4 regions of the Lysinibacillus sp. FSL K6-1151 genome follow, and region 3 is predicted to be linked to each of the others. Evidence: riboswitches for the same ligand, from Rfam matches in the RefSeq annotation. Region 3 holds a riboswitch; each other region holds the start of a gene.

Region 1 (5,196 bases), 1.9 Mb from region 3:
TTTTTTATGTGGCGTTCTCCCCATGCTAACTAAATCATGTACAGTGAAATCAAATAAAACAGGTGTATCTTGACTAACAACAGCTAAATTCTTCGCAATTGCTTTACTAGATTGCTTTAAAATATCATGCTCATTTAATAATACCGTCCCGCTTTCAGGTTTTAGAAGACGATACATATTTTTTAGCAATGTTGATTTGCCACTACCATTAGGGCCAATTAACCCAACAAACTGCTTTTTCTTTATTTGAATACTTACTTCATGTAGTATACGTTGATCGTTAATGGAGAATGATACTTGCTTTGCTTCTAATGTCATATAAGTTAATCTCCTTCACCGAAAGAATAATTATTGCGACGGAGTAGCCAAATGAAAAATGGACCTCCACAAAAGGCTGTAATAATACCAATTGGCATTTCCTGAGGAGCAATGATAATTCGAGCAAAGGCATCAGCCCACACTAAGAAAATCCCCCCTATTAAAGCACTAATCGGTATCACATATTTATAGTTAGATCCCACAATTAAACGTACTATATGAGGGATAATTAGACCTACAAAACCAATAGAGCCACTGACTGCCACCAGTACACCTGTTAACAGGGAGACAAGTAATATAAGCTGAATCCGAAATTGCTGAAGATTAACCCCTAACGTCACTGCCGCTTCTTCCCCAAGTAAAAGTAAATTTAAATTTCGATAGTGTAGCCAGAGAAGCCCAAATACGACGAAAAATATGGAAGCTGGAATGATAATATTATTCCATTTAGCTCCTGCTAGACTACCTAGCATCCAAAACATAACAGCTTTTAAAGCCCCCTCTTGCTTTGACATCATTAAAATAAAATTAGAAATGGCCGTTAAAATAAAGGAAACAGCCATACCTGCCAATAACAGACGAAAAATAGAAACCCGTCCCCCAACACGTGATAAGAAAAACACCAGTGCAATGGCAAGTAATGATCCTAAAAAGGCTGATATTGAAAGCGCGTAAATACCTAAAAATGAAAAGGCTCCTAAAATAATTACAGAAGTAGCTCCGACAGCTGCCCCTGAAGAAATTCCTAGAATATATGGGTCAGCAATGGAATTTCGTACAAGCGCCTGAATCGCTGCCCCCGCAATGGCTAACCCCGCTCCAACAATAGCAGCTAGCAAAACACGAGGTGCTCTTATTTGCCAGATGATGATTTCCTGTGAGCGACTCCAATCTTGCTCTATGGCATTTTGTATAAAGGGGATTTTAGAAAGAATAACTTTCCATACATACAATGGCGTAACTGATACAGAGCCGACCATGACAGCAAAGGTCATAGAAACAATTAATACGAAGAAAAGGATTAAGGAAAAAAATATAAACTTTTTATTCATCCGTTTTAAACTCCTACTGAATAGTGATGAATGAAGCAATAAAAAAAGGTATTCCATACGCAACTACGCATAGAAACACCCTAGAATAAACAAAGTCAGAAAAAATCCAGCTATTGTCCGTAATTGCTTGCATCCTCGTGGGCATTACAGGTATTACTAACTGGCAGGTCTCCTGGCTTCGATTCAACACCCTATAATTGCCTTCCCATTCTTCCACAGTGGCAAATAATATTATAGGACTCCTCGTTACAGTTGCGGGACAGCGCCGGACTTACACCGACTTCCCTTTTAAGTGACATTATAAAATGGCACACCAATAGTATTTGAATTTATAAAATTGTGACGATTCTATCATACATTTTTATAGATTGTTAGTCTACATGGAATTTTATTTCTAAGGAAGAACAATATATAAGCTGTATCTTCGCAGTTTTGAGCACAATAGCTATTTGCTCGTTATAAATTGGCTATCTATTACTTAATAGTTTTGGCATGGGAGGAAACTTCACCACATCTTAGCCATTTTTCCTATCACATACATCAATGACATTTCGCTCTCTTCATTCATGTCAAAAAGCAATTGACATCCATCATTTCTGCACATTTGTTTGCTACAGTAAGGGAAAATAGTGAGGAGGATATTACATGATATTTAAAAGAAAATGGTCTACTGGACTTCTAGCAGTAACGGCCTTCATTAGTTTAACAGCTTGTGCGGAGGAGCAAACGAAGCCTGTATCTACTTCCAATAACACTGCTGAAGAAATGGATCATTCTACGATGAACCACTCAAGCTCAGGTGAAGTACCATCCACATTAAAGAACGCGGATAATCCGAAGTTTTCTGTTGGAAGTAACGTGATTATTACGGATGGACATATGGACGGTATGAGAGGTGCCGAAGCAACAATAATAGGTGCCTATAACACAACTGCCTATGTTATTTCCTATGAGCCAACTTCCGGTGGAAAGCGTGTAGAAAATCATAAGTGGGTGATTCATGAAGAATTGATTGATCCAGAAGAAGCACCACTAGCCCCTGGCACAGAAGTAAAAACGGACGCAGCGCATATGGAAGGTATGGAAAATGCGACTGTCCGTATTGAGGAGGCTATCCAAACGACTGTTTATATGGTTGATTACACTTCGACCACAAATGGTGAAGCTGTTAAAAATCATAAATGGGTGACAGAAGAAGAATTAACCTCAAAATAATATGAACAACCTCTCCAGCATTTCTGGCAGAGGTTGTTTTCTAGCTTTTGTGTTGTAACGGTTTTCTATCAATTGACTTATGCCATTTATAGCCGATACCCCATACTGTTTGCAAGTAATCATCCGCAGGGAACCCACTTTTTCTTAATTTTTCTCGTAAATTACGCACATGAGAATCAATGGTACGATCTTCAATTGTCACATTATATCCCCAGACTGTGGTGATTAGATGTTCTCTAGAAAATACTTTATTTTGATGATCTAAAAATAAAACAAGCATGGAAAATTCCTTTGGTGTTAGAGGAATTGCCTCATGTTGAAAATATAATTCAAAGGATTCCTTATCTAAGCGAAGACCCTCAAAGCTAATAACCTTTTCCTCTATTTTCGATCTTCTTAATACCGCATATATACGTGCTAATAACTCTTCCTCATCGAAGGGTTTTAATATGTAGTCATCAGCACCGAGGTTTAAGCCTTTGACAATATCCGCATGCTCTCCTTTTGCAGTAAGCATAATGATGGGCACATCCCAAAACTTCCTAATTTCTTGGCACGCCTGCCACCCATCCATCTCTGGCATCATAACATCCAAAAGAATTAAATCTGCATGCCCATCTTCTAAAAAATCGAAAGCCTCTTGAACGGAAGACATAGCTCTACAATAAAAATTCGGCTCTAAATAAAGGGTTAATAAATCTAACATTCTTGGCTCATCATCAATGCATAAAATGGTTTTCATCTGTTTCTACCCCTTTAAAAGATAATTCAAAAGTAGTTCCTTTATTTATTTCACTGCTAACCTTCACTTCGCCCCCATGCGCCTGTACAAGTTCCTTGACAATAGCAAGCCCGAGTCCAGAACCACCTAAAGCACGACTACGAGATTTTTCCACTCGATAAAATCGTTCAAAAATATAGGGTAAATCCTTCTTTGGAATCCCCTTCCCTGTATCTTGAACGATAATGCTTAAAACATCATTGTGTTTCTTTGCGGTGACTGAAGTCGTATCTCCTGACGCACAATAGATTAATGCGTTATTTAATAGATTTATTAGGATTTGCTCTAGCCTTGCTTCATCTGCCCATACTGTCAAGCCCTCTTCATAACGTACAATAAAATGTATACCTTTCTCTTGAAAAGCAGGGCTTAGCTTTTTTTCAATGTTTGTAAAAAATGAATTTAAATGTACGTTTTGTTGTTCAATCACAAACGAGTTTTCATCCATTTTAGCTAAATCAAATAAATCTTTAATTAATCGAGAAAGTCTATTTGTTTCTTCCATTATAATGGCTAAATACTTTTGGCGATCCTGCTCTGTTAAATCCCGTTTCGAAAGAATGTCGGTATAGCCTTTAATAAAGGTTAGCGGTGTGCGAAGCTCATGTGCAATGCTCGATAAAAATTCCTTACGCTCATGCCTTAAATGATTCAGATCGTTAGACAACAGCTGTATAGCATTCGATAAATCCCCAAGCTCATCCTTTCCATTGGTAGAAAGGGCGACTGTAAAATCACCTTTGCTCATTTTCAATGTGGCCTCTTTCATTTGAATTAATGGTTTAGCAAGCTTTCGAGATAGAACGATAATGACTGCTATAGTGACAAGACCAGATACTATACCAACGATGAGAAAATGTTTATTTAAGCGTTTCATTAACGCATGAATGGAGTCTGTATTTTGAAACATAAAGACATAGCCAATCGTTCTTTGCTGATTTTGAATAGGACTAATAGTGGCAATCGCTTGAACCTCTTGCCAATCATCTTGTAAGATCCTTCCCTCATACGGTATTTTTCCCTCAATCTTATGGATCATATCACTAATTTCTAAATCAGGCTGCGAAGAAACCAGTATTGTTCCCTCATAATCAGTCACTACTACATCCGTACTTTCATTAGATTCCATAAGTACCACATGTGCTAGCGTTTCCTCGTTGAAGTTCTGTTCTAATACCGTACGATGTGAATTTCCCCTTGCTTGCAAACTTGCTAGCTCTTCCTCAACTCTAGAATTGGTTAAGGAGACATGTAAAAAAAACATCATAAATGTTTCGATACAAAATAATGTAATAAAAAAGATGATGCCCAGCTTTAGTGATAATTTTCTCATCTGTAACCACCATTTTAGAATTTCTTAAAAGTATAGCGTGAAAGTATGAAGATTTCATGCAGAAACAACATTAAAAAAATGTCTATAACGAAATGGACCTCCACTAAGGGAAATTTCTTGATGCTAATGCTTCTTCTTGTGCAGGGTCTTGAATTCGGCACAACTTTATAAAATGATTGTCACAACCCATGTACGTCAGCAACAGTTAATTAATTTAGTACATAATATTGCTTAAGCTATCTTCGTTAACCTGACTTGCTATAAAATTAGTTGATGAGTAATGGATTGATTGAAGAAAAACAAGCGACTCTTTGGGGATTAGCGTCACAGAAGTAGTTTTGGAGAGAACAATGTGGGTGAAACAGTTTATCGGATGATCCTTGAAAGCTTAGCTCTATGCAAAGAACAAAGTGATCGTTCACAAAGGAAATCAACTTTGCTTTGCTCAACTGCCATTCTTATTTTTCTAATAAGATGACCCATAAGTAAAGTATACT
Region 2 (5,196 bases), 2.1 Mb from region 3:
GTCGCCCATTAGTTTAGGCTCGACGACACGACGAATAATAAGTAAAATAGCAGCTAGGATGAATAATTTTACAGCAATAGCTGTGTTTCCCATTAATAGATGGTATAGTCCCCATGGGGCTAATATAATAATGGACCCTAGGAAAGGAACGATATCTATTAACCAAATAATAATGGTCATCGTAACTGCATATTTCGGTTGGATTAATAGTAATCCAATAAGTGTGACGCCACCTATGATAAAGCTTACAAATAAGTGTGCCTTCATATAACCGAATGTTGCATCTTTTAAACGATTTAAGATGATTTTTATTTTCTTTGCTGTGTTAGGCTTTAAATATTTATAAGTGATTTCCTTTAATTTGGGCAAATCAAGCATAAATAGGAATAAAGCAATCATATAAACGAGAAGACTGATAAATAGGCTTGGAATCTCTGAAAAGAATGCTGAAACTTTGTTATAATTAAAGAAGCTTAAAAAGGATTCTTCAACTTTCTTTATGAAATCCATAGTGGTTTTTTGAAGCGAAGCACTTACTTCAGGTGGAAAGTCCTCTGTGTATTTAGAAATATTTTCTTGCATATGAAGCCACATATCTGATAGCTTGGAAATATAATAGGGAGCTTGCTTTGACAATATAATTATTTGCGACATAATTTGTGTAATGGATATATAGCAAATAATAGAGATAACAATAACACTCACTATGTATATAAAAGCAACTACAATTTTCCTTGACATTTTCCATCGCCTTTTAAAGAACATAACAATGGGTTCTAAGAAAAATGCACTGACACCAGCAAGTATTATAGGCATGGATACAGGGATTACAAAATAGGCAGCTACAAGTAGAGAAAGAATCACAATCAATCGGAAAATCATTTTCCTAGCATTAAATTTATTCATAAACTCACCTTCTTTGAGAAAAAAATTAAGTTAAGTGTACCATAAATCAAATTTTATTACGTTCTGAAACAATAAAGGTAGGGATAAATTATGGAGAAAGAGATTTTGCAACTTTTTAATAATCTAACAGAGCATGACCGCGATATTGAATCTTACGAGGAACTAATAAAAATTCTGCAGGAACCCGTAGATTGGACATATGCAGTCTGGGAACAGCTTGTACAAGCACTTACATACAAAGATGGTCATGCACGTGCACGTGCTGCACAAATTTTATGCGCCTTAGCCGCAAAAAGTGACCCAGAAGAAAGGGTATTGGAGGATTTTTTAAAAATTTGGGCTGTGACTTATGATGAACGATCCGTTACAGCTCGAAATGCATTACAAGCTATTTGGAAAATTGGGCTAGCAGGTCAAGTACAAAGTGACTTAGTGGTGTCTTATTTAGCAAAGAGATTTCAAACTTGTTTAGATGAGAAGCATCCGACTCACATTCGCCATGATATTATTGTATCTTTTAAAAAGCTATATGACGAGACAAGTGACATAAAGTTATTAGACATTGCCCATCGTTTAATTAATGAAGAGCAGGACGTTAAATCTAAACAGAAGTATAAGTCAGCCATCCGTTCAACGTAACGAGATGGTGTTTTTTGTGCAAATTATTTGGTAAATTATTGAATAGTCAACAATAAATGAAAAAACAAAAGGGGTTAAGACATGAGCATTTATAATTATTTAGTACGAAAACCTAATGGTGAAATTTTATCCATGGAAACATATCGTGGAAAAACGATGCTAATTGTCAATACGGCGAATCAATGCCGATTTACATATCAATTTGATGACTTACAAAAAATGTATGATAAATATGGGAAAGATAATTTTGTCGTTCTAGGATTTCCTTGCGATCAATTTGGTCATCAAAATCCTGAAGATGGCGAGGAGACTACGCATCTTTGTAAAGTGAATTATGGCGTTACCTTCCCAATTTTTGAGCTTGTACAAGTAAATGGAGAGACTACCCACCCATTATTCAATTATTTAAAACATGAAGTGGATTTTCGAGAGTTTGGCAAGGCGAGCATGCAGGAAAAAATGCTTGCTGAGGCAATTGTTCAACTTGCCCCAAACTTTTTAGATGGTCGTAATATTCGCTGGAACTTTACAAAGTTTTTAGTAGATGCTAACGGCAAGACCGTTGCACGCTTTGAACCAACAGATTCACAACTTGATATTGAACAGGCAATTGAAACTATACTATAAAACAGTTTTGTTTATCTTATTCTTTAGAAATGGTGACGATCCATTCAAAGCACAGCTATTTTTTCCTATTAATATATGATAAACTGCTTTACAAGTGAATTATTCTTGCAGAATAAAGGTGCTAACAAGCATAATCGGGAATTCGGTGAAAAACCGAAGCTGTTTCCGCAACTGTAAGTACAGCTAGTATAAAGGTTTACCACTGTCTTAACAGAGATGGGAAGGTACTTTATCACACATTCGTTTTTTATGTAATGAACTGTACAAGCCAGGAGACCGACCTTTGTTTGAACGTATAAAAACTTCTCGGAAGCTAGGAGGATATACGGCAAATACATAGGCTATGTCATGTTAATTTGGCCATTATTATGTTATTTTCGTCGTTCCTTTGCGTAAAGGAGCGGCGTTTTTTTATGCAAGAATTTTCATAATGAAAAGTGGGGGGAACGCAAGTGAAAAAAGATGCACGTTATTCTTGTTATCCATTTATGCGTGAAAAAGCTTCGACGGTTGATTTTGAGATTCGAACAGACAGTCTGACTACGCATTTGGGAGTTGCTTTAGCTGCAGTTAAGAAAGAGGATGTACAAGCTGTTGTAGAAGATTTAATGGTTATTTTACCTATGGCCTACCATGTCAATGGCTCGGTTCGTGGAAAACTAGCTGTAACAGAAGAGGATCTTGCTTGGTTAAGTGAGCGCTATGATTTTTATGTTCGTCATGTGAAGGAAGAGATACAAAACTTTGTTTTACCTCAAGGTACGGAGGCTGCTGCTGCTCTACATCTTTGCCGTAGTGAAGCCAAAAAATCATATCGTACATTACACAAAGTATCGGAAGAACGAGAGGTTCCAGCTATTCTTTTTGATTATTTAGGCCTATTAGCCAATGTCTGCTTCGTTATGGCTGTCTTTATGAATCAACAAGCAGGGATAGCTGAAATATCATTTATTAGTAAATCATATCCGATGAAAAAGAAAAAGGAGAATAATAATGAAGAAATTATTTAATGTTCAATGGCTAACAGTACTCTTCCTTGCAATGATTTTAGCAGGTTGTGGTACTTCAGTAGATACTAAAAATAAAGACGCTTCACAGGATACACAACAAACAGAGCAAACAAACTACAAAGTGACAGATGATCGCGGTGTAGAAATAGAGTTTAAAGAAGTACCAAAAACAGTTGTATCATTGCAACCAAGTAATACAGAAATTTTATTTGCTCTAGGTGTTGGTGATAAAATCGTAGGAGCAACTGAGTATGATACTTACCCAGAGGAAGCACAGAAAATTGAACGGGTTTCTGATTCTGTGAATTTTAACAGTGAACGAATCATAGCGTTGAAGCCAGATGTTGTTATAGCTTATACGATTGGTGATAAGGAAGCAATGAAACCACTTGAAGATGCTGGAATCAAAGTGTTTGTTATTCAATCAGCAGCTACATTCGATGATGTTTATGGTGACATCGAACAGATCGCAGCTGTAATGGGTGTTGCAGATAAAGGAAATGAAGTAAACGAAGAGATTAAAGCGAAATTAGCTGACGTTAAAGCAAAGGTGAAGGAAGTAAAAGCACCGAAAAATGTTTATTTAGAAATTAGTCCTAAGCCCGATATTTATACAGCAGGCTCTGGTACTTTCCAGCAAGAAATACTAGATGCAGCCAATGTTAAGAATGTTTTTTCTGACTTGAGCAGCTGGGCACAAGTTTCTGAGGAAGATGTCATAGTGAAAAACCCAGATGTTATTTTAACGACAGTAAACTACACAGAGGATCCAATAGGTGAAATACTTGCACGTGATGGATGGAATACAGTGACAGCAGTTCAAAATAAAGCAGTACAGACTCTTGATACAGATATCTCTAATCGACCTGGCCCACGTATTGGGGAAGCCGTAGAACTAGTAGCAAAGGCTGTCTATCCAGAGTTATTTAAATAAGAAACCATTCAAGGCTAGCTGTATACTGACAGCTAGCCATTTTTATGTGGGTTGTTATTTCCTAGTGTGAAAATTGGAATTAATTGAGTTAGTTCTATAAAATAAAAGTAAGAGTGCTCGATAATTTTAGGAGGTGTAGTAATTGGAACAGTTAGAGACAAAGATAATTCCATTTGAGGCAGTTTATAATTTTCGAGATATGGGGGGATATAGGACAAGGGATGGGCGCATTGTCAAGAACGGTTTATTTTACCGCTCAGCGGCTCTTGGGAAAATGACGTTGGCGGATAAAGAGCTATTTGAAACATTAGGGATTAAAACCATTTTTGATTATCGTGATAATAATGAGGCACACCATAATCCTAACCCTATGTTCTCACACGCTCAATATATTCAAATACCAGCGAAGGGCAATCATACATTTGAAATGCCTACAAATGCTGGTGGTAGAGATTTTTATAAAGCAGTAAGCCCCGAAATGTTCCGAGATTTTTATGCACAGATGCCGTTTAATAATCCTTCTTTTAAAGAGTTAATGAAAACCATACAAAATCCTGACAATTTGGGTCTTGTCCACCATTGTGCAGTTGGTAAGGATCGCACAGGTATAGGGGGAGCTCTTATTTTGCTAGCCTTAGATGTACCTGAGGAGACGATTATGGAAGACTATTTAAACACGAATATCCATTTACGTCCAATGGTAGACAGAATGGCACAGGCTATTCAACATCAATATAATGAGCAAGAATTACAGCAATTCTATGCATTAATGTCTGCTCGAGAAGACTATTTACAAGCAGCATTGGATGCTATGGATTACCATTATGGCTCAAAGACTAAGTTTTTAGAGCAGGAGTTTGGCCTAACTATTGCTAGACGAGAGCAATTGCAAGCTTATTGCTTAACATAACAATGACCCCTTTCACATATCTGTGTGAGAGGGATTTTTTATGTGGAAGCGCTGTCTTCCTATAAACCTCTTTACAGTCTGAAAATTTATGATAAGATACAATAGATTTTTAAGAAAAATATAGGAGAAGTGAAAGTATTGGCAGAGACAATGAAAGAGACAAATAAGTT
Region 3 (5,196 bases):
CAAATGCTAGTAGAGAGCCTATGATTACGTGCAATGCTTCGCCTCTATAGACTCAATAAAACCATTATTTCCTGTCGTAGCGTTATCTTCTTTGTAATACATTAAATAAATGACAATGAAAGGGGCCAGGAGATGGGCTTATTTGATGGATTAATCGGCAATGCGAGCGAGGTGAATTTAGAAAAATTACAGGAGGAGGTCCGTGATTTATTGATTCCAAACGAAACAATCAAAAATGCCTATAAAATTATAAGAGACACGTTTATTTTTACGAATAAACGATTAATCCTTATCGATAAGCAAGGGGTGACTGGCAAGAAAACCGAATATCATTCCATCCCCTATAAAAATATCGTTCATTTTTCAGTAGAAACAGCCGGGACATTTGATTTAGATGCAGAGCTCAAAATATGGGTGTCAGGCAGTTCGTTACCGATTCAAAAAAACTTCAACAAGGCGACGAATATTTACAAAGTGCAAAGTGTTTTAGCGCAGTATGTTTTGGGGACGTAATGTATGGTACTAAAAGCCCGCATTTATGCGAGGCTTTTTTGTTGTGCAAAGAAAGGATGATAAAGATGAGGAAATACCTTGTGAAGGGTGTAAGGGATTCCAGTTCCGATTACGAAAAAAAGAATTACAGGACATTTAAAAATCAACAAAGAGGTGCGGGCATATATATTTTCTATGATGTAGAGAAAGTGTTAAGCGATAATAAGGTTGTTTAACTAAGAAGGACACATATATGGTAATATTTATTTAAAAAAGATGGAGTGAATTATGAGTAATTCTATTAATTATAAAATATGGAATGTGTGTATGATTCAAAGTGAAGAGAAGGTTTTACTTCTGGATAGACAGCACGACCATTTCAAAGGTTTTATTCCACCGGGTGGTAAAGTTGAATTTCCTGAAAGTATTGTAGAAAGTGCTATCAGAGAAGTAAAAGAAGAAACGGGGTTAGAAGTTAGAAACCTTATTTATAAAGGGCTTTATGAATATGTTAATCCAGTCGCAAAAGATAGATATATGATATTTAATTGCATAACAAAGGATTTCGAGGGTGAACTCTTGAAAGATGCTCCAGAGGGGAAAGCGGTTTGGGTAGATATAGAGAGCGCATATAAACTTCCTATGCAGCCATCGATACGGAGAAGATTTCCTTTATTTTTTCAAGATGGAACATTTGAGATTCAAGTTGAATGGAACCACGAAGAAAATAAAGAAGGGAAAGTTACTATACGTCACACCTAAAACTTGTTATTGGACTGACAGGGGGCAATCGTTCAATAGAGCAGTCGCTTTTCAATAACATCGAGGTCAGTTCAATACATATATATGTGAAGAATAAATAATGGGGCTTAAATTTACCCACTTTGTTAAATAGTTTAACTTTCAATATCTAAATGGTAGAGAGGGATTAAGAATAGCTAGAGAAAATTCTAAAATAAAAGGTGCTTGACCGTCCTTTTGTTTATTTAACGAACGGTGCATATTGTTGAAGAAGAAATTTTATAATAGTGATTTATTAAAGAATAGGGAAGTGGCAGTAACCATGAACTACATAATCAGATTAGCGAATGAAAACGACTTATCGGGTTTATGATAGTAGAAATAATAAAGATCTATTCACGAATTATTTAAAGCAATTTGCAAAAAAGGAATAATATCAAGACGCACTTATATTAGGTTTTGGAGTTCTTAAATTAAAAGGTACTTTGCTTCCTAAATTAAGTGACCTATATGTAAAAGAGGATTATCGTGGTAATGGTATAGGTTCAGACTTAATGAGGTATAGAGAAAATATTGCAAAGAGTTTAGGACATTCTGAAATATTTGTGAGTGTTGACTCGATAGAAAATCCCAACATGATAAAGTTAATTAGCAAACACGGTTACGAACCTATCTCTTACCTATAATAAAACTACACAAGAATTGATTTCAGGAAGTTGTTGAACTAACGGGGGCTAGTTGAACAAGATTTAAACAACTTTAATGAGCCTTCTTATAATATAATTTTTGTATTTTTTGATTAGAAATAACTTTATTATCATTTTACAGAAAGCAATTAAAGCGATGCTCAGTGTGACATGAGGAAAACCTAGTATTCTATGCATCCATTTACATGGAATTATTTTGAAATAATTAGTATTTTTTAGCATAAATTGACTTTGGACATACAATACTTTACAATGATTAGCTAAGGAATAGAGAATTTTCGTAAATTTCCTTACCAACTGAATAGCGTGTAGTAATAGGTGTAAATTGCGTGCAATTTGCTTAAAAGGGAAGTCGGTGCGAATCCGACACTGTCCCGCAACTGTAAATGTGAGCGACTTTTCAGCAACCACTGTCAAATGATGGGAAGGAGAAAAGTGGCGATGACCATGAGTCAGGATACCTGCCTATTACGAGTACACACCAGTAACCTACGAGGAATAGGAGGTGGCATGTTGACAAAACAGAATGCTCTGTTCGTCACGGTACGTCAAACGCCCAAAGTAAATGAAGGGGTTCGCAATCGGGCTCATTTACACATACTTAGGGTTTGTTTGGCATTGGGTGATGAACGAAGATAAGCGAAGGATTTCCTCAAAAATGGTAGGAAATCCTTTTTGTTTTGACATTATGTACGTAAAGGGGATGCATGTATGACTTCTTTAGATATGACCATTTGTAAGCAGCCACGCACAGAAGTTGCCAAGAAAGCGAAAACAAGAATGGCGGTCGAATCATTGATTGACCAATTATTAGCAACGAAGCTGATCCGCAATGATCGCTTCTTTGAGCAAATTTTATATAATAAAGAAATTATTTGGATACAAAATGGGGATGTGGACGGGCATCTTTTCGCGAAGGCAGCGGTAACCGATCAACTGAAAACGAAGACCAATAGCTTTATGATGTATATGCCGACTAACCCGATTGTCTATGAGGTTAACGGGGAGCCATACCATTTAATTACACGCATTGATTCCACTCGTGCCAAGCCCAACCTTGACCGTCTGTCACTGAAGCCAAAGCCTGTTTTAAGTGCAGCGCGTGTCAATGATGTATTATGCTCGATCGTGATGCGTTTTTATGAAACATATATCCATGATTTAGCGCCTCAACATGATAAGTTAATAGCCTTTGTGCAGCAGGAATACGCCCAATTTATTGAAGCGGTTCAGGCATTAAATGATTACCATTTCAACTGGCATCCACGCGGCAACGGTCACGAGCTATTGCTGCAATTAATTGATCAACTGCAAATTTTAAAAAGTTATCCTGGTAAAGTGCTAGTTGATTTCACAAACACGCATGACTACGTGATTGTCGAGCCTGCATACCTTGTGCACAGTTCTACAAAGAAAGCAGTAGGCGCATTATAAACTCAAGCCCTCCATCAAACGGAGGGCTTGTTTTTATTTATTTGAAGGGTAGGGGGTAAATACTCTTGTTCGAGCAGCGAATACTCGCGGAAGCAGATGAAATACTCTCGCTCAAGCAGCGAATACTCGCGGAAGGAGATGAAATACTCTCGTTCGAGCGGGGAATACTCGCGGAAGCAGATGAAATACTCTCGCTCCAGCAAGGAATACTCGCGCAAACAGGGTAAATATTCTCGCTCAAAGCAAGTAAACACCCGCGCAAGCAAACGGCTTCGCGCGGGCAGGATTACCTACTTACAGACAATGCATGGCTGCTTGTGCCTCGTGCCAAGGAACAGAATATCCTTTGCCCTTCGCACAAAAGATGCTGGAGGAGCTGTATTCTGGGTCGGCATTTTTATCGTAGCCAATGTGCGAAATAATTTCCTCGGCATTATGACACACATCATAGCCATCAAATTGGAGTGTGAGTGCGCCCTTACCATTGGTATAGGCCGCAAAGGTTGTGCTATAGCTCATTAGGGTGGCGACGGGCGCTCGTCCCGTTAGCACAACATCTGTTTCGGATAAGATGGGGTCATCGAATGTGCCAGCAGCTTGCTGTATGTCGCTCATCATGCGGCCGATAAAGTCGTTCGAAGCCTTCATTTTAAAGCGATAATAAGGTTCAAGCAGGATGTTCTGTGCTTGCTCAAGTCCTTGACGTAGCGCACGGAAACTAGCTTCTCGGAAATCGCCGCCCGATGTATGTTCATTATGTCCGCGACCTGTTAGCAGTGTAAAATGAATATCTGTCAGAGGGAAGCCTGTGAGTAAGCCATGGTGATCACGCTCAAACAGGTGCTTTTCAACAAGGCGTTGGTTGCCTACCGATAAATGATCCGCATGGCAGGCATTGCTAAATGTATTACCTACTCCTCGCGGATTGGGCTCCATTAGTAAATGAACTTCTGCATAATGCTTGAGGGGCTCAAAATGACCATAGCCTGTCACCGTCGTCGCAATGGTTTCCATATATAAAATTTGGGGCTCGCCAAAGGAGACCGTTAATGAAAAACGCTTCATTAACACTTCTATCAGTACCTCCAACTGAATAACGCCCATAATGTGCACATGGATTTCCTGGAACTTTTCCTGCCAAACCACACGTAAGGAAGGCTCTTCTGCTTCTAGTAAACGGAAAATTTGTAACACTTCCTTGATATGCTGATGGCCCTCATATTGAACCTTTGCCTGTAGCGTTGGGACAAGCTCATAGGGCTGTGACAGCATAGTAGTGCCGATGCGGTCTCCAATATTGGCCTGACTAAGTCCTTTAACAGCAAAAATCTCTCCCGCTTCAACCTGTTGGACGGTATCAAAGCGACTGCCATTATAGAGGCGAATTTCAGTCACTTTTTCTGTCACTTCTTCAAACGAAAATTCATCCCGAACATGTAAAACGCCCTTGACAGCCTTCATAAATGTTAAACGCTGGTGGCCGTCATGACGAATTTTAAAAACCTCCCCCTCAAACGGTGCATTCACTTCAAAATGGGTGTCTGTTAATAGAGGGAGCTGGGCAAGCAATTCCTTGATGCCCTCATCCTTTAGGGCAGACCCTGTAAAGCAGGGGAAGGCACATTCCTTTTGAATCATGGTCTGTAGCTGAGTAAGACATTGCTCATGCTCCAATGACTCATTCAAAAAGGCATTGAGCAGCTCTTCATTACGCTCAGCCAACCATTCCATGATGCCGCTTGAAACATAATCAGTACGAAGCGGTTCATCGACGAACAGCACCTGCTGGGAACAATCCTTGCGGAGCTGTGTCATAACGGCC
Region 4 (5,196 bases), 220 kb from region 3:
CCAAAAAGGGTTGGAATTAGAACGAACACGCTTTGCTGAGTTATTTTTAACAGCGGATGCTAGAGAAGGCGTTCAAGCGTTTATTGACAAAAGACAGCCCAACTTTAAACATTCGTAAGGGAGGAAACTACTATGACAAATGAAGTAATATTTTCCGTCAGTGATGGTGGCGCAGCAAGCATTACGCTGAATCGTCCTCAAGCTTTAAACTCACTTTCTATAGAAATGCTAAAGCCCATTGGTGAGAAACTAAAGGAATGGCAGGCGAATGATCAAATACACTTGATAATTCTAAGAGGTGCTGGCGAAAAGGGCTTTTGTGCTGGGGGTGATATTAAAACACTCTATAAAGCTCGCTCCAGTCAGGAAGCTTTCCAAAATGCCGAAATCTTTTTTGAGGAAGAATATCAAATAGATAAGGCAATCTATCACTACCCAAAGCCTATCATTGCTTGCCTTGATGGCATTGTCATGGGAGGTGGGGTTGGTTTAACGTATGGGGCTAGCCACCGAATTGTGACAGAGCGAACAAAATGGGCTATGCCAGAAATGAATATTGGCTTCTTTCCTGATGTTGGAGCTGCCTATTTTCTAAATAAAGCGCCTGGCTATGTAGGATATTACTTAGCTTTAACAGCATCGATCATCCAAGCTGCGGATGTTCTCTTTGCTAATGGTGCGGATAGCTATATGACGAGCGATCATTTACACGCATTCCTCACACGCATTGAACAAACGAACTGGCATACAGTGGAGACTAGCACAGCTCTAAAGCAATTAATAGAGGACTATTCAAGTACACCAACAGCAAACAGTGAGCTTGCCAGCCTTCAAAATGAAATCGATCAACATTTCTCAAAACATACAGTGGAGAAGATAGTCGAATCCTTAGACAATGACCTAAGCAAATTTGCACAAGAAACAAAGCAGTTGCTTCTATCTAAATCTCCATCATCCTTAAAAATTACATTAAAGCAACTGATAGATGCCCAACATAAAACGGTAGAAGAATGCTTTGCGACTGATTTAATCTTGGCAAAAAACTTTTTAAATCATGAGGATTTCTATGAAGGGGTTAGGTCTGTCGTCATTGATAAGGATCGAAATCCTCAGTATATCTATCAAACATTCGCTGATTTTACAGATGATATACTTGAAAAATTCTTTCAAGACAGTAGTGAAACCGTAAAGAAGTAAGAACAATGACATCTTCGCTCAATAAATGCTGAAACCATCTACTTGTTAAGAGGTAGGTGGTTTCTTAAGTGTTGTTCTGTAGATTTTCATAGGGTTTTGTCAGAGAAAGTAGAATGATATGTTATACTATAAAAAACGGAATAAAAGGATAAAGGTACAAATTCAATAGAATTTGTTTAAAAGGGAAGAACGGTGAAAAGCCGTCGCTGTCCCGCAACTGTAATTGGGAGCACATTTTAAAAACCACTGTTATGTATGTAATGGGAAGGGAAAAATGTGTGATGATCATAAGCCAGGAGACCTGCCTTTATCTAGTACAGCCAAAACCTACGCGGATAGGGGGTGTTGAGTGTGACGAATTACCTTCATCATACTCATAGTGCGACAACCAAAAAAAGAGTCTCTATTCAATATAGACGACTTATTTTATATTGGTTGAAGAACTATGAAGTATGTCAGTCATAGCTAGCATCTTCCCATTAGGGCAAGATGTTTTTTTTATGAATAAATAGGGGTGAACAAGATGACATCACATTCAATTTCATTTTATATAAATCAGTTAAAGCAGCAAATTATGAACAACCTTTCTGGTGAGCATATTAGGCCTTTACAGCTTTATATTAGGAAGTTAATAGAAGAAAACCCAAATGATTATACATCTATTAATGATGCCTATTTAACGATCAAGCGTGAATTAGTCGAGACATGTCATGATAGTAGATAAAAAATCTGAAGTGAAGTGAATAATTAAATGGAATGCAAAATGAACAAATCTGAAGACATAATGGACAACATAGATATGAATCAAAAAGTTTTATATAGAAAATTGGATCATTTTGAAATGGAAAGAGGCTTGGTATTAGAAAGTTTAGACATTTTTCTAAGATGGAATCAACAAACACAATACCTTTCTGAAGACAAGCTTCAAAAGCTTTGGATGAAACTGGTAAGGAAGTATAAATTCTCTCTCGATGAATGGGAAAGAACTGCTGGTCATACAAATATCCATGCTTATCTAGTGAAGGAGCAAGGACATGGGTTACAAAAGTTGATGCGCTTTTACAAAGATCGCCACGGCATAAAATGGTTGGAAAATGCATTTCATTATGGAATGTCATTGCTCATTGAAGTTGGAAAAATGCCTGGATTAGAAATGTTTTTCCTAACAAATTTAATATGTTACAGATGGGAAAAGGATTATTTAGAGGATGCAGATGTTCAACAGTTTTTTTGTCATTCAATAAATGGTAAAGTGAAGGAGGTCTATGAAAGTTTCAGGGCTTTCGATCAAGAACAGAATCTGTTAACCGCAACTACTCTCTATAAACTTTTATCAAAATATAATCCTCATTTTCAAGTGAATTCGGCAGCAACGCCTGAATTTTATAAGGAATTGTCCTTATTTGTCGAAATCGAGTAATCCATACGTTCGACATGTCAAACAGTCTATTATTCTTTAGAATATAGGCTGTTTCTATGTGAAATACGCTAGTATATTTAATGCTCATAGATCCGTAGTAACAAAAAATCTCGTACATAGTTTAGATACACAATGAATTAAGATATAAGTAATAGATGGTGAAATTCCTTCGAAAGTTATAATCGAAAATAATGAATAATCAAAAAATAAAGAAGTTTAGAATCTAGATTTACTTTTTATATGAAGGATGGTACACTTAAAACTATTGAACAACAACTATATATTGTGTTCGTTTTATATAGGTGCTACTATATGTAGTTTAAAAGGGAAGTTCGGTACAATTCCGACGCTGTCCCCGCAACTGTGAAGCTGACAATGATTACAACCACTGTGCATTCGCATGGGAAGGGAATCAGAGGATGAAGCAAAGCCAGGAGACCTGCCTCTATAAAACAATTAATCATTTCTTCGGGGATTAAGAAATGGGAACGTCAGTATTTTTGGTATGGTAACGTTTCCATTTAGCTATCTCTCTAGAGGAGATAGCTTTTTATTATATGAAAAGAGGGATTTCTATGAAACTTTATACGAAAACAATCTGTCCAAAATGCCTTTGGGTAAAATCTGAATTACAACGTGCAGGACTTGATGCAGAAATTGTCAACATTGATCACGATGAACAAGCTAAACAAACAATAATCGATGCAGGTTTTTTAAGTGTGCCTGTTTTAGAAATGAATAATACATTTATAGGAGATGTTAAGGACATAGTTTCTCATATTGAGATGATTGCGCTATGATCGTTTACGCAAGTCGTACAGGAAATGTCCGCAATATTGTTTCTAAATTAAGGGCAGAGTCTGTCGAGCTCTTTGAGGAATTACAATTGAATAAGCCTTATCTTTTAATTACTTATACTGATGGCTTAGGCGATATCCCTGCAAAAGTGGAACGTTTTTTAGAAAAAAACAGAGATTTTTGTAAAGGTGTAGTTGCCAGTGGGAATAGTAACTTTGGGCACAACGTATTTGGGGCTGCTGGCGAGAAAATCGCTGCTACCTATCATGTACCCTTAGTAAGAAAATTAGATTTACGAGGCAATCAAACAGATTATGAAGCCATACAAACGTTTTATGAAACGAGGGTAATAAGATGAAAACCTATTTAAAGCTAAATAATGACGTACTGAATCGTTATAGTTCAACTGGGCTACTTGAATTAGAAAAGGATCGTGAAGCTACACGCCGCTACTTTTTAGAGTATGTCAACGTGCGTTTACGTTACTTTATTGATATTGAAGAAAAAATCCGTTATTTAGTTGATGAGGGCTACTACGAGAAAGCATTTATCGACATGTATGAAATGGAATTTATTAAGAAGTTGTACAAAAAAGCATATGATTATAATTTCCGCTTCCCATCCTTTATGAGTGCAAGTAAATTTTACGATAGCTATGCTATGAAAAGTCGTGATGGAGAAGAGATTTTAGAAAAATATGAGGACCGTATTGTCATTATCGCCTTGTATTTAGCACAAGGGAATACGGTGCTAGCAGAACGTTCTGTCGAAGCAATGATGGAAGCTTATCAGCCTGCTACACCAACAGCATTAAATAGTGGTAAAAAAGCACGTGGTGAATTAGTGAGCTGCTTTAAATTATCGATGGATGATTCCATGAATAGCATTGCTGAAAATATTGGTTATTGCTTAGAGCTATCAAGACTTGGCGGTGGGGTTGGAGTTAACTTAACTGATTTACGCCCTTTAGGTGACCCTATTAAAGAGATTCTAAATCGTGCCAGTGGTGTCATCCCAGTTGCTAAACTGTTAGAAAATTCTTTCAGTTATTCCAATCAACTAGGGCAGCGAAATGGCTCTGGTGTTGTCTATTTAAATATTTTCCATGCAGACATTGAAAATTTTATTTCATCTAAAAAACCGAATGCCGATGATAAAATTCGCCTCGCAACATTATCAACAGGAATAATTATACCAAGTATTTTCTTCGAACTTATGAAACGTGATAAAGATATTGTCTTGTTCAGCCCATATGATATTTTCAAAGAATATGGCAAACGCATGTCTGAGATTTCCATTTCAGATATGTACTATGAGCTACTTGATAACCCTAAAATTCGTAAAATTAAACGTTTGAATGCACGTAGGCTGTATACAGAAGTGAAAAAAGCACAATTTGAATCGGGCTATCCGTTTGAAATTTTTGATGATAATGTCAATGAAGTGCATCCATTAAAAAACATCGGTCGCGTAAAAATGTCCAATCTATGTACCGAAATCCTGCAAGTTCAAGAAACAAGCATTATTACAGATCAAGATCAACCGAATGACTATGGATTAGATGTATCCTGTAACTTAGGGTCTATTGATATTCATGCAGCAAGTAAGGTCAATGATTTCGAAGCCTTAATCGATACGGCTATGCACCTATTAACAAATGTGTCGCAAATGACGCACATTAAAAATGTACCGTCTGTTGCAAAAGCCAATCAATTAATGCATTCAGTAGGACTTGGTTGTATGAACCTCCACGGCCATCTTGTGACGGAGGGCATTTTATA

Evidence for each region. A riboswitch is a leader RNA that binds a small molecule or an ion and turns the genes downstream of it on or off. The one in region 3 is predicted to bind cobalamin.
Region 1: linked by a shared signal. The riboswitch ahead of MHI04_RS19750 (iron chelate uptake ABC transporter family permease subunit) and the one ahead of MHI04_RS10445 (hypothetical protein) in region 3 are both predicted to bind cobalamin.
Region 2: linked by a shared signal. The riboswitch ahead of MHI04_RS20575 (hypothetical protein) and the one ahead of MHI04_RS10445 (hypothetical protein) in region 3 are both predicted to bind cobalamin.
Region 4: linked by a shared signal. The riboswitch ahead of MHI04_RS11570 (hypothetical protein) and the one ahead of MHI04_RS10445 (hypothetical protein) in region 3 are both predicted to bind cobalamin.

Annotation. Positions count from the first base shown of each region.
Region 1 covers NZ_CP152040.1:4,081,579-4,086,774, forward strand. The annotation lists gene MHI04_RS19745 (heme ABC transporter ATP-binding protein) at 1-318, opposite strand, end outside; gene MHI04_RS19750 (iron chelate uptake ABC transporter family permease subunit) at 324-1,370, opposite strand; cobalamin riboswitch at 1,515-1,703, opposite strand; gene MHI04_RS19755 (YdhK family protein) at 2,016-2,585, shown strand; gene MHI04_RS19760 (response regulator transcription factor) at 2,626-3,327, opposite strand; gene MHI04_RS19765 (ATP-binding protein) at 3,305-4,699, opposite strand.
Region 2 covers NZ_CP152040.1:4,258,588-4,263,783, reverse strand. The annotation lists gene ytvI (sporulation integral membrane protein YtvI) at 1-906, opposite strand, end outside; gene MHI04_RS20585 (hypothetical protein) at 997-1,545, shown strand; gene MHI04_RS20580 (glutathione peroxidase) at 1,627-2,172, shown strand; cobalamin riboswitch at 2,272-2,472, shown strand; gene MHI04_RS20575 (hypothetical protein) at 2,625-3,182, shown strand; gene MHI04_RS20570 (ABC transporter substrate-binding protein) at 3,166-4,116, shown strand; gene MHI04_RS20565 (tyrosine-protein phosphatase) at 4,259-5,026, shown strand; gene MHI04_RS20560 (MATE family efflux transporter) at 5,177-5,196, shown strand, end outside.
Region 3 covers NZ_CP152040.1:2,159,121-2,164,316, forward strand. The annotation lists gene MHI04_RS10430 (PH domain-containing protein) at 133-513, shown strand; gene MHI04_RS10435 (8-oxo-dGTP diphosphatase) at 781-1,254, shown strand; gene MHI04_RS10440 (GNAT family N-acetyltransferase) at 1,719-1,919, shown strand; cobalamin riboswitch at 2,240-2,424, shown strand; gene MHI04_RS10445 (hypothetical protein) at 2,652-3,374, shown strand; gene MHI04_RS10450 (hypothetical protein) at 3,440-3,601, shown strand; gene MHI04_RS10455 (translation factor GTPase family protein) at 3,669-5,196, opposite strand, start outside.
Region 4 covers NZ_CP152040.1:2,382,047-2,387,242, forward strand. The annotation lists gene MHI04_RS11560 (enoyl-CoA hydratase-related protein) at 1-118, shown strand, start outside; gene MHI04_RS11565 (enoyl-CoA hydratase/isomerase family protein) at 133-1,197, shown strand; cobalamin riboswitch at 1,333-1,521, shown strand; gene MHI04_RS11570 (hypothetical protein) at 1,721-1,921, shown strand; gene MHI04_RS11575 (hypothetical protein) at 1,961-2,617, shown strand; cobalamin riboswitch at 2,901-3,079, shown strand; gene MHI04_RS11580 (glutaredoxin) at 3,193-3,417, shown strand; gene nrdI (class Ib ribonucleoside-diphosphate reductase assembly flavoprotein NrdI) at 3,414-3,773, shown strand; gene nrdE (class 1b ribonucleoside-diphosphate reductase subunit alpha) at 3,770-5,196, shown strand, end outside.